One region of the Rhizobium sp. SRI_017 genome, then DNA from elsewhere that is predicted to be linked to it. Evidence: predicted binding sites of a transcription regulator. Region 1 holds the regulator's gene; each other region holds the start of a gene.
The links. The regulator LexA, encoded in region 1, represses DNA repair genes until DNA is damaged. The targets are predictions, from matches to a motif close to TGTTCNNNNTGTGTTCNG.
Positions count from the first base shown of each region.

Region 1 (3,277 bases):
GACCATCTCGCGGCAGAGGTCGCGCACCGAGGTCTCGTGCTTCCAGCCAAGCTGCTGGTGAGCCTTGGACGGGTCGCCGATCAGGAGTTCGACTTCGGTCGGGCGGAAATAGCGGGGATCGATCTCGACCACGATCTTGCCGGAAAGCTGGTCGTAGCCTTTCTCCTCGACGCCCTGGCCGCGCCATTCGAGATTGATGCCGACATCTTCGAAAGCCCAGTTGATGAACTGGCGCACTTCCGTGGTCTCGCCGGTCGCGAGCACGTAATCGTCCGGCTTGTCCTGCTGCAGCATAAGCCACATGCCGCGGACATATTCGCGGGCATGGCCCCAGTCGCGCTTGGCGTCGATATTGCCGACATAGAGCTTTTCCTGCTTGCCGAGGCGGATGGCGGCGGCGGCGCGGGTGATCTTGCGGGTGACGAAGGTCTCGCCGCGCAGCGGGCTCTCATGGTTGAACAGGATGCCGTTTGAGGCATGCATGCCATAGGCTTCGCGGTAATTGACCGTGATCCAGTAGGAATAGAGTTTTGCCGCGGCGTAGGGCGAACGCGGATAGAATGGCGTCGTCTCGCGCTGGGGGACTTCCTGCACGAGGCCATAGAGCTCGGAGGTCGAGGCCTGATAGAAGCGGGTCTTCTCTTCCATCTTGAGAATGCGGATCGCTTCCAGCAGGCGCAGCGTGCCGATGCCATCTGCATTTGCCGTGTATTCCGGCGTCTCGAAAGACACGCGCACATGGCTCTGCGCCGCAAGGTTATAGATCTCGTCCGGCTGCGCTTCCTGCACGATGCGGATCAGGTTGGTCGAGTCGGTCATGTCGCCGTAGTGCAGGATGAATCGCTGGTTCTCGACATGCGGATCCTGGTAGATGCTCTCGATGCGGCTCGTGTTGAACGAGGAGGAGCGGCGCTTGATGCCGTGGACGATATAGCCCTTTTCGAGAAGAAGTTCGGCGAGATAGGCGCCATCCTGGCCGGTAATGCCCGTGACGAGCGCAACTTTTCTCTTCTCAGTGCTCAATGACGTCTCCTGTTGAACGCAATCCGTGGGATGTCTCACCCGTTGGCCTTGGCGCTAGTGGCCGATTGGGGCGGCAAAATGTCAGAACCCGGTCGCACGGCAAAGAGGCGATCCGGAAACCGGAACCGCACCGGCGAAAGCTCGAAGACCTTGAAATTTCTGCCCCTGCGGCCTTCCATACCGAAGGTCGCTAAACACTGCAATCGTCCTGTCTTGCAGACAGACGAAAGCCCGTACGCTGCCTGAACGCACGGGCTTCAGAAATGTTCCGTCGACGCGCTTGCGTTATCAGTGGTAGCGGCGGATCAGCCCGACAAGCTTACCCTGGATCTTGACACGATCGGGGCCGAAGATGCGTGTCTCATAGGCAGGGTTCGCGGCTTCGAGGGCGATCGAAGCGCCCTTGCGGCGGAACCGCTTGAGCGTCGCTTCCTCGTCGTCGACGAGTGCCACCACGATGTCACCTGGGCTCGCAATGTTGCCATTGCGGATGATGACCGTATCACCGTCGAGAATGCCGGCCTCGATCATCGAGTCACCCCTGACCTCGAGCGCATAATGATCGCCTGCGCCGATCATGCCCGCAGGCACGGCAATGTCGTGCGTGGTATTCTGAATTGCTGAAATCGGCACACCGGCGGCAATCCGCCCCATGACGGGGATCGACACTGAACCATCGGCATCATCGTTGGCTGACGGTCGGGGTGATGCCGGGGCAGGCGTCTTGCCGAGCGAACCCTCGATGACGCTGGGTGAAAAACCCTTGGTGGGCTTCACGCTCGGCGAATAGGCCTCGGGCAGCTTGATGACCTCGAGCGCACGCGCCCGGTTTGGCAGGCGCCGGATGAAGCCGCGCTCCTCCAGGGCAGTAATCAACCGATGGATGCCGGACTTGGACGCGAGATCGAGCGCATCCTTCATCTCGTCGAAAGATGGCGGAATTCCCGACTCCTTCATCCGCTCGTGAATGAAGAGAAGCAATTCCTGCTGTTTTCTGGTGAGCATCGTCTATCCCCGGGCAGAATCGGTGAAACAAATCTGGAACAAACACTATATGTTCCATGTATGTTCTGCAAGGGTTTAAAATTTGCTTATATCTGCATGGATCAATAAGAATATTTCGCACGCCGAACTACGCGGCGCTCGCGCGCCCCGTAGTTCGGTTTTAGACCTGTCAGATGGCGGTGAAGTCGCTCGCGTCTATCTCAGTCGGCTTGATGCCGATGAGAAGGATGTCACCGCCGACAAAGCCGACAAGCGCGCATTCTTGCCAGACTTCGCGAGCGTGAAATCCAGTCCGTTGCCGCGAAGGTGAAAATGTCCGCACCCTTGCCGCCTGTCAGGGCGTTGGCAGCGCCTCATCATCCCCGTCGCTGAGGTGAAACAATGGGCGGAACCGCCTCAAGGATCGACATATGCCGGCACGATGTCGAGCTTATCGCAGGTCCCTGGCTTGGTCGCCCGCATCCAGCGGGCGGACCGCGTGCCAACGCGAGACTTGCCGATCGCATCTGTGACAGGATCACCAAGGCGGTCGCGGCTCTCGATCCTGTCTTCAGTGGCAAGAATTATGGAATTGGCGCCAGCGTCGACGTCAAGTCGATCACTGGCGCGGCGCAATCCGTCTCCAAACTGGTGTCGGCGGCCGACAAGGCCTGCTACGACGTGAAATCGCGCCGCAAAGGCCAATGGGTCTCGGCCGACGGCGCAGCCGCATAAATCCCCGCCAGTGACTATCTCCGTCCATCGGATGCGATCTGCAGCCGTGGATCGGCACGCAACCGTCGCGCCGCGAAATCGACGAAGGCGCGAAGCCGTGCCGAACTCTCGCGTCCCTCTGCATGGACAATATGGATGGGCACCGGCTCGCGCTCGTAGTCCGTGAGCACCGGAACAAGCTGGCCGGCAGCGATCGGTTCGGCGACCTGATAGGACTGGAAGCGGGAGATGCCCCAGCCGCTCAGCACCGCCTCGATCACAGCATCGTTGGTGTTGCAGATGAAGCGCGTGGAAATCGCAACGCGGATCGAGTCGTCCCGACCAAATCGCCATTCGGATCCGCCGAAAATGCCATCGCGCCCGATAAGTCGATGCTGCGCGAGCTCGTCGGGTACGTGCGGAATGCCCGCACGGTCAAAATAGGCGGGCGATCCGCAGACGACCTGCCGGATCGCGCCGACCCGCTGGGTGGTCAGCGCAGACGACGGCAGATGCGCAATGCGAACCGCGACATTGATACCTTCCTCGACAAGAT
Region 1 covers NZ_JBYCZP010000004.1:233,253-236,529, forward strand. Annotated here, with positions in the region: gene gmd (GDP-mannose 4,6-dehydratase) at 1-1,023, opposite strand, end outside; gene lexA (transcriptional repressor LexA) at 1,312-2,028, opposite strand; gene AC2YI2_RS11325 (hypothetical protein) at 2,410-2,742, shown strand; gene AC2YI2_RS11330 (LysR family transcriptional regulator) at 2,757-3,277, opposite strand, start outside.

Region 2 (3,277 bases), on a different contig from region 1:
GGCTCAGTTCCCGGAATGGGGCGTGGGGAAATTTGATTCAAGCAAAATAAGTCACGCTGAGTACATTGAGCAAACGCACCGGGTGAGCGAATTTGGTAGGAAAGGTGTCGTCTATCCCGACTCTACTCATGAGGCGCACACGCGCATCTCCGTCGACCTTCTCTCCTTCTTCCACGACCGCCTCAAGGTCTATCTCCGCGACGCCGGCCGTCGCCACGACATCGTCGATGCCGTGCTCACCGACGATGCTGACGATCTGCTGATGGTCGTGCGCCGGGCTGAGGCACTGGCCGCCTTCATCGACACCGAGGATGGCAAGAACCTGCTGGCAGGCACACGCCGCGCCACCCAGCTGCTCGCCGCCGAGGAGAAAAAGGGCACAAAGGTCGCCGACCGGATCGATCTATCGCTGCTCACGCTGCCCGCCGAGAAGGGCCTGCACGCCGCCATCGTCAATGCCTCGCAGGATGCGGCCTCGGCCGTGGCGCGCGAGGATTTTGGCGCGGCGATGGAAGCACTCTCCAAGCTCCGCGGCCCAGTCGACACCTTCTTCGACCAGGTGCTCGTCAATGACGAGAACCCCGATATTCGCGCCAATCGCCTTGCCCTCCTCGCCGCCATCCGCGCGGCGACGGCGACGGTTGCCGATTTCTCCAAGATCTCAGGCTAACCGACCCATCCATCGCCAAAGCGTCGCATCGCGGCAACAGCCGCCGTGCCGTCCTTTGGGTTTATCAAAATAAATTGATAGCTGGGCCGTGATTACGGCGCAGTCGTATCCATATCTGGTTGCGTGCCCGATGATGAACTCCGAAAAGAACATGACCGCCACCGTGACCGAGACCGCTTCCGCCGCCCAGCCCACGATGACGATCGACAGCGTGCGCGAACGGGTGAAATCCCGTATTCGCACCGACGACGCCTTTGGCGACGCGATCTTCACCGAGGCGATCGAGGTGCTGCTCGCCAATGACATGCCGACGGCGAAGAGCGTGCTGTTCGACTATATCGACGCCACGATCGGCTTCGAGGAACTTGGCCTCCAGGCGGGCATCACACCCGACATGCTACGCGGCATGTTCAGCCTATCGGGTGACCCTAGCGCCGGCGAGTTGTTTCGGGTGCTGGCCATCCTGCAGCAGCATCAGGGCATTCAGTTCGAGGTCAGCACGGCGGCGTAATCAACGGTTCTCGCGCATCACCCAGGCGGGAATAAGCTCGGAGTGCAGCCTGCGCACCGAGGGCGCCTTGGTCAGCGCCGAGAGATCCACGCCCGGGCCGGCGAGTGCAGCAGCCTGGCGCTTCGGCATCAGGAAGCCGAGCTCTAAGGCACCGAAACGTTTCCAGCGCTTGAAGAACGGGCGGCGGAAGCGGCTCGATGGCGTGAAACGCGCGGGCACTTTCGAAAGGCTGGCATGTTCCAGCACTTCCTCGATCCAGCCTGCCTGAGGCCGCGCGCCGGGTTCGAGCAGCATGATCCACTCGCCGCGCGCCATGCGCAGTACTTCGTTCAACTCCCACTTGTCGATGAAACGGCAGCCGGCCGCGTCCGCTACGCGCGCGGAACCGTCGCGCGAACCATGGTCCAGCACGATCACATCGCTCACCAGACCATCGACCGCACCTGACACGAGGACGGCGAGCGTATGGGCGAGTTCGGGTTCGTTGTCCCGGCACTCCAAGAGAACAGTCAGCATGGCGTACCCATAGTGGAAGGCTCTCGGAAATGCGAGTCCGCAAATTTGTTCTTGCAATGTTCTCTTTTTGGCGATAGGAAAATAGTCATGACGGGGCGGAGAGTCGCCCTCGGAGAACACCGATGATGAACATGCCGCTCTCGCGGCAGGCCGCTTTTGCGCCTGCCAACACGGCCGACATTGCCGATAGTTTGCTGAAGGAATCCGGCATCCGGATCGAGATCGACCGCCGCCGCGGCCGTGGTGCCGGGCTCAACCCATCCGGCCGCTTCGAGCCGATCGAGCGCGAGCAGGTCGATGACGGCTGGCAGACATTCGAAACGCTGGAGCCGTTCAGGACCGAGGTTCAGGTCGAAAAGCCGCGCGCCATCATTACCCGCAACGAGAGCCCGGACATTCCCTTCGACCGCTCGATCAACCCCTATCGCGGCTGCGAGCATGGCTGCATCTACTGCTTTGCCCGTCCGACCCATGCCTATATGGGCCTCTCTGCGGGGTTGGATTTCGAATCCAAGCTCTTTGCCAAGCCCGATGCGGCGAAGCTGCTGGAGCGGGAACTGTCGAAGCCGGGTTACAAGCCGCGGACCATCGCGATCGGCACCAATACCGATCCCTATCAGCCGATCGAGAAGGAATGGCGGATCATGCGCCAGATCCTCGAAGTGCTGGCGGCCGCCAATCATCCGGTGTCGATCGTGACAAAATCGTCGCTGATCATGCGTGACGTCGATATTCTCGCCGCAATGGCGGAGAAGGGGCTCGCGAGGGTGGCACTTTCCGTGACGACGCTCGACAGGAAGCTTGCCCGGCTGATGGAGCCGCGTGCTTCCACGCCGTCGAGGCGACTGGAGGCGCTCAAGGCACTCGGCGAAGCCGGTGTGCCGACGGCGATCCTCGCCTCGCCGATGATCCCGGCGCTCAACGACCACGAGCTCGAACGCATCCTCGATGCAGGCTCCGCGGCAGGCGTGAAGGAGGCGAGCTATATCCTGCTCCGCCTGCCGCTCGAAGTGAGCCCCCTCTTCCGCGACTGGTTGCTCAGGCACTACCCGGATCGCTACCGCCATGTGATGAGCCTGATCCGCTCGATGCGCGGCGGCAAGGACTACGATGCCGAGTTCGGCAAACGTATGAAGGGCGCAGGCCCCTATGCCTGGCAGATCGCCCGGCGCTTCGAGCTCGCTGCCAAGAAGTACGGCTTGACGCGCCGGTCGATCTCTTTGAATTCGAATCTCTTCGTGCCGCCCAGCGGCCATGGGGTCCAGCTCTCGCTGCTCTAGGCAGCCTTCGCTTTCGGCCGGGCTTGGCCCACTGCCCGCACGGGCCTGGCTGAATATGCACGATCGGGTTCTCCGCCAGTTCCCGATCGTGTCGAGCATGTTGAAACAACATGCTCGTGGTCCCGGTGCGCCGCCCTCGCGCCGGGACTTGCAGGGAATCGGATGAGATGCGAACTATCCCCCATGGCTCGACGTCCTTCATCCGGTTCCCTTCCCCTGCTCGAAGAGGAAATCGTCCCGACATTCCGCTTCGAGAAGGGGCTGATGCGCGATGGCTTCATGCCGGTCGCAGGCGTCGAT
Region 2 covers NZ_JBYCZP010000001.1:101,703-104,979, forward strand. Annotated here, with positions in the region: gene glyS (glycine--tRNA ligase subunit beta) at 1-670, shown strand, start outside; gene AC2YI2_RS00535 (hypothetical protein) at 801-1,181, shown strand; gene AC2YI2_RS00540 (glycosyl transferase) at 1,182-1,697, opposite strand; gene AC2YI2_RS00545 (PA0069 family radical SAM protein) at 1,820-2,977, shown strand; gene rnhB (ribonuclease HII) at 3,161-3,277, shown strand, end outside.
Region 2: AC2YI2_RS00540 (glycosyl transferase) is a predicted target of LexA. The motif match lies at 1,744-1,761, and genes of this name have one in related genera.

Region 3 (3,277 bases), on a different contig from region 1:
GCTGGACATTGCGCTCGGGCACATCGCTTTGCACGGGTGCGAGGCGATAGAGGCGCTGACCGCGATTGCCGAGAATATCGAGCAGTGGCGTGACATCGACGACGGTCTCCTCGACCAGCGAGGATATCGTCTGCTTCTCCTCGAACGGCTCGACGAAGGTCGCAGCCAGTGTCAGCTTCTCGATTCCAAAGCCGGGATCGATGGTCTCGATGCCGGCACATAGCAGCTTGGTCAGCCGGGCGACATCGCGGACCGGCTTGGCGGTGCCGGCGCGCAACGCTTGCAGCGTGTTGTCGACCCGATGGACGATCAGGTCGGCTCGGCGCAGACCCAGGCCTTTGGTCTCGAGCGATGCGCAGAGTTGAACGACGAGCTTGCCGATATACCGGGCGATGGTCTCGGGCGCGCCTATCGGCTCAGGAAAGGATCGACCGACTTCGATCAGTTCGGCGGTCCGGATCGGTTGGATGGGTTCCAAGACGCGGCCGAAAATCTGGTCGAGCCGGCGGCCGACCTCAGGGCCGAACCTGAGCGCGAGCGGCGCTCGGGGCGTCGCAGCCAGTTCGCCCACTGTTCGAAACCCCAACACTGCGAGCCCACTGACGATATCGGCTGGCAAGCGCAGTCTGGCGATAGAGACTTTGGCGACTGCCTTTGCTGTCTCGCCGATCGGCACGATGACAGTGTCGCGCCGGATCGCACGGGCAAGCGCATGGGCCGCACCCCAGCTATCGGCGATCGCGCCGCGCGCTTGCAGACCTCGGCCTTGGAACGTGTTGATGATCTCGGTCAGCATCATCGGCTCGCCACCGCGCAGATGATCGGCGCCTTCGGTGTCCATGATCAATCCGTCGGGAAGATCCATGGCGACGATGGGCGTGTATTGCCGCAGCATCCACAGTGCCAGGCGCTCAATGGCGGCCGCATCACCCTCGGGATCGGCATCGATCATATGCAGTCCAGAGATCATTGCCTGCGCCTTCGCCGCCGGCATGCCGACACGCAAACCTGCCTTCGCCGCGGTCACGTCGATTGCGGCGATCGTGCGTTTCGAGCCGCTGCGAGCAACGACCACGATCGGCGTCTCAGGCGCTATGCCGGGATCGGCCCGCCTGATCCTGTCGGTGGCCAGCGTTGGGAGAAAGATTGATACGACCCGTGGCATCGCAGGCACCTATTTCGAATTCCGCAGCTTCTCCCGCCCTCGTCCTGATCAGTTCCGCCAACCACCTGGCCCGCCCGATGCCTGGAACTGGCAGCGGCTCCGACGGCAAGACGCTGATCCGCCATCGCGTCGTCGCCGCCGTGGGTTGGCCGAAATCCGCAGCCTCGATCGGCCGCCGCCATCGTCTGAGCGCAATGCCGATCGTGCCCGAGGCCTCGGCTGCCAGTTGCAGCCGTCGCGATGCTGTCATCGGCAGCCGCACCAGTTCAGCCACCACCGCTCCGAGACCACCAAAACGAAGCCCTTCCTCGAAATTGACAAGCACGTCCTCTTCCCGATCGGCTTCGACATAGATGACCCGATCATGGTGGAGACCAGCTTGTGCCAATGCCGGGGCAAACAGGTCAGGCCGCTTGAGGCACCAGAGGATGTCGCCCTTGGTCCGGGCAACGATGCCTGCAACGAAGAGAGCTGCAGCAGCCCCATGGACGGCATCCGCACCGCCGCCGGCTACCTCATGCAGGGCGCCAAAAGCCAGGCCACCGCCCGGCAACCGTTCGTCGATCTCAGCGATACCGAATGCCAGCACCTTTGCTTTGCGCGACCTGCCGCCTTCGAGGCGCTGAATGCGGTCTCGCAGTTCTGAAATCACTGGGTTGGCATGAGGCATCAGGCGTTTGGGTCAAGCTCTGGTCATGGTCAAGGAAATGGTCTATGTTCATCTTTTGTTCTGACAACATTCGAGAGTCAACTGCCAAGAATCTGACGTGTTGTCGGCAATGATGTTGCCGTCAGGATTCAGCGAACGGATTCAAATCGATGGCCATCAACTGCAAAGAATCATGGATGAGAAAAAATCCCCATGTGAGTATGTCGCCAGATCCAGCCTCCCGAGGATGAAGTATGTGCAATCTCTATAACGTCACCACGAACCAGCGGGCGATCCGCCAGGTCGTCTCGATCACGCATGACATTATCGGCAACATGGAGCCGTCCTTCGATGTCTGGCCCGACCGCATGGGACCGATTGTCCGCAATATCGATGGCGGCGGGCAGCTCGCGATGGTTCGGTGGGGGATGCCATTGTCAAAGCAAGCCTTGTTCATCAATGCCAAAAAGCGGGCGGACAAACTGCGTGCCAAGGGCAAGGAGGTCGACTTCGACGAGTTACTGGGAAACGAGCCCGATGGCGGCACCACCAATATCCGCAAGACCGACAGTAAACACTGGACCCGTTGGCTCGGAGTCGAAAACCGTTGCGTCGTGCCCGTCACGCGATTTGCCGAACCCGATCACGCCAGCAAGGTCGACGGTATCAGAGTGCCGAATGCCTGGTTCGAAGGCACCGGCGACGATCCGCTGATGTTCTTTGCCGGCGCCTGGGTTCCGGCCTGGACGAGCGTGCGCAAGATCAAGGAAGGAATGATCACAACGGACCTCTATGCCTTTCTGACCACGGATGCGAATGGCGTGGTCGGGCTGATCCATGACAAGGCGATGCCGGTCATCCTGACCACGAAGGACGAGGTCGAAACCTGGCTTACGGCACCGTGGGAAGAAGCCAAGGGCCTGCAGCGTCCGCTTCCCGATGACAAGCTCAAGATCGTCCCGATCGCCGACGACTTAGCAGTGGCGTGATCGCAATGTCTTTGGCGCGTACACGGCAGAGCATTGAGGCTGATGAGGACCGAGCGCCGCAGCGCAAGATCATCCATGTCGATATGGATGCGTTCTATGCCTCCGTCGAGCAGCGGGACAATCCCGAGCTTCGGGGCAAGCCCGTCGCCGTCGGTGGCTCGGCCGCTCGCGGCGTGGTCGCCGCCGCCAGTTATGAGGCGCGAACGTTCGGTGTTCATTCGGCGATGCCGTCGGTGACGGCAAGACGGAAATGTCCGGACCTGATATTTGTCGCACCGCGCTTCGACGTTTACAAAGTCGTGTCCCAGCAGATCCGCGAGATCTTCGCCGAATACACGCCACTGATCGAGCCCCTGTCCCTCGATGAGGCCTATCTTGATGTCACGGAAAACCTGAAAGGGATGGCCGTCGCCACCGAGATTGCCCAGGAAATCCGCGCCAGGATCAAGCAGGTCACCGGCCTCAATGCGTCGG
Region 3 covers NZ_JBYCZP010000008.1:15,983-19,259, reverse strand. Annotated here, with positions in the region: gene AC2YI2_RS18030 (Y-family DNA polymerase) at 1-1,165, opposite strand, end outside; gene AC2YI2_RS18025 (ImuA family protein) at 1,086-1,835, opposite strand; gene AC2YI2_RS18020 (SOS response-associated peptidase) at 2,069-2,803, shown strand; gene dinB (DNA polymerase IV) at 2,809-3,277, shown strand, end outside.
Region 3: AC2YI2_RS18025 (ImuA family protein) is a predicted target of LexA. The motif match lies at 1,881-1,898, and genes of this name have one in related genera.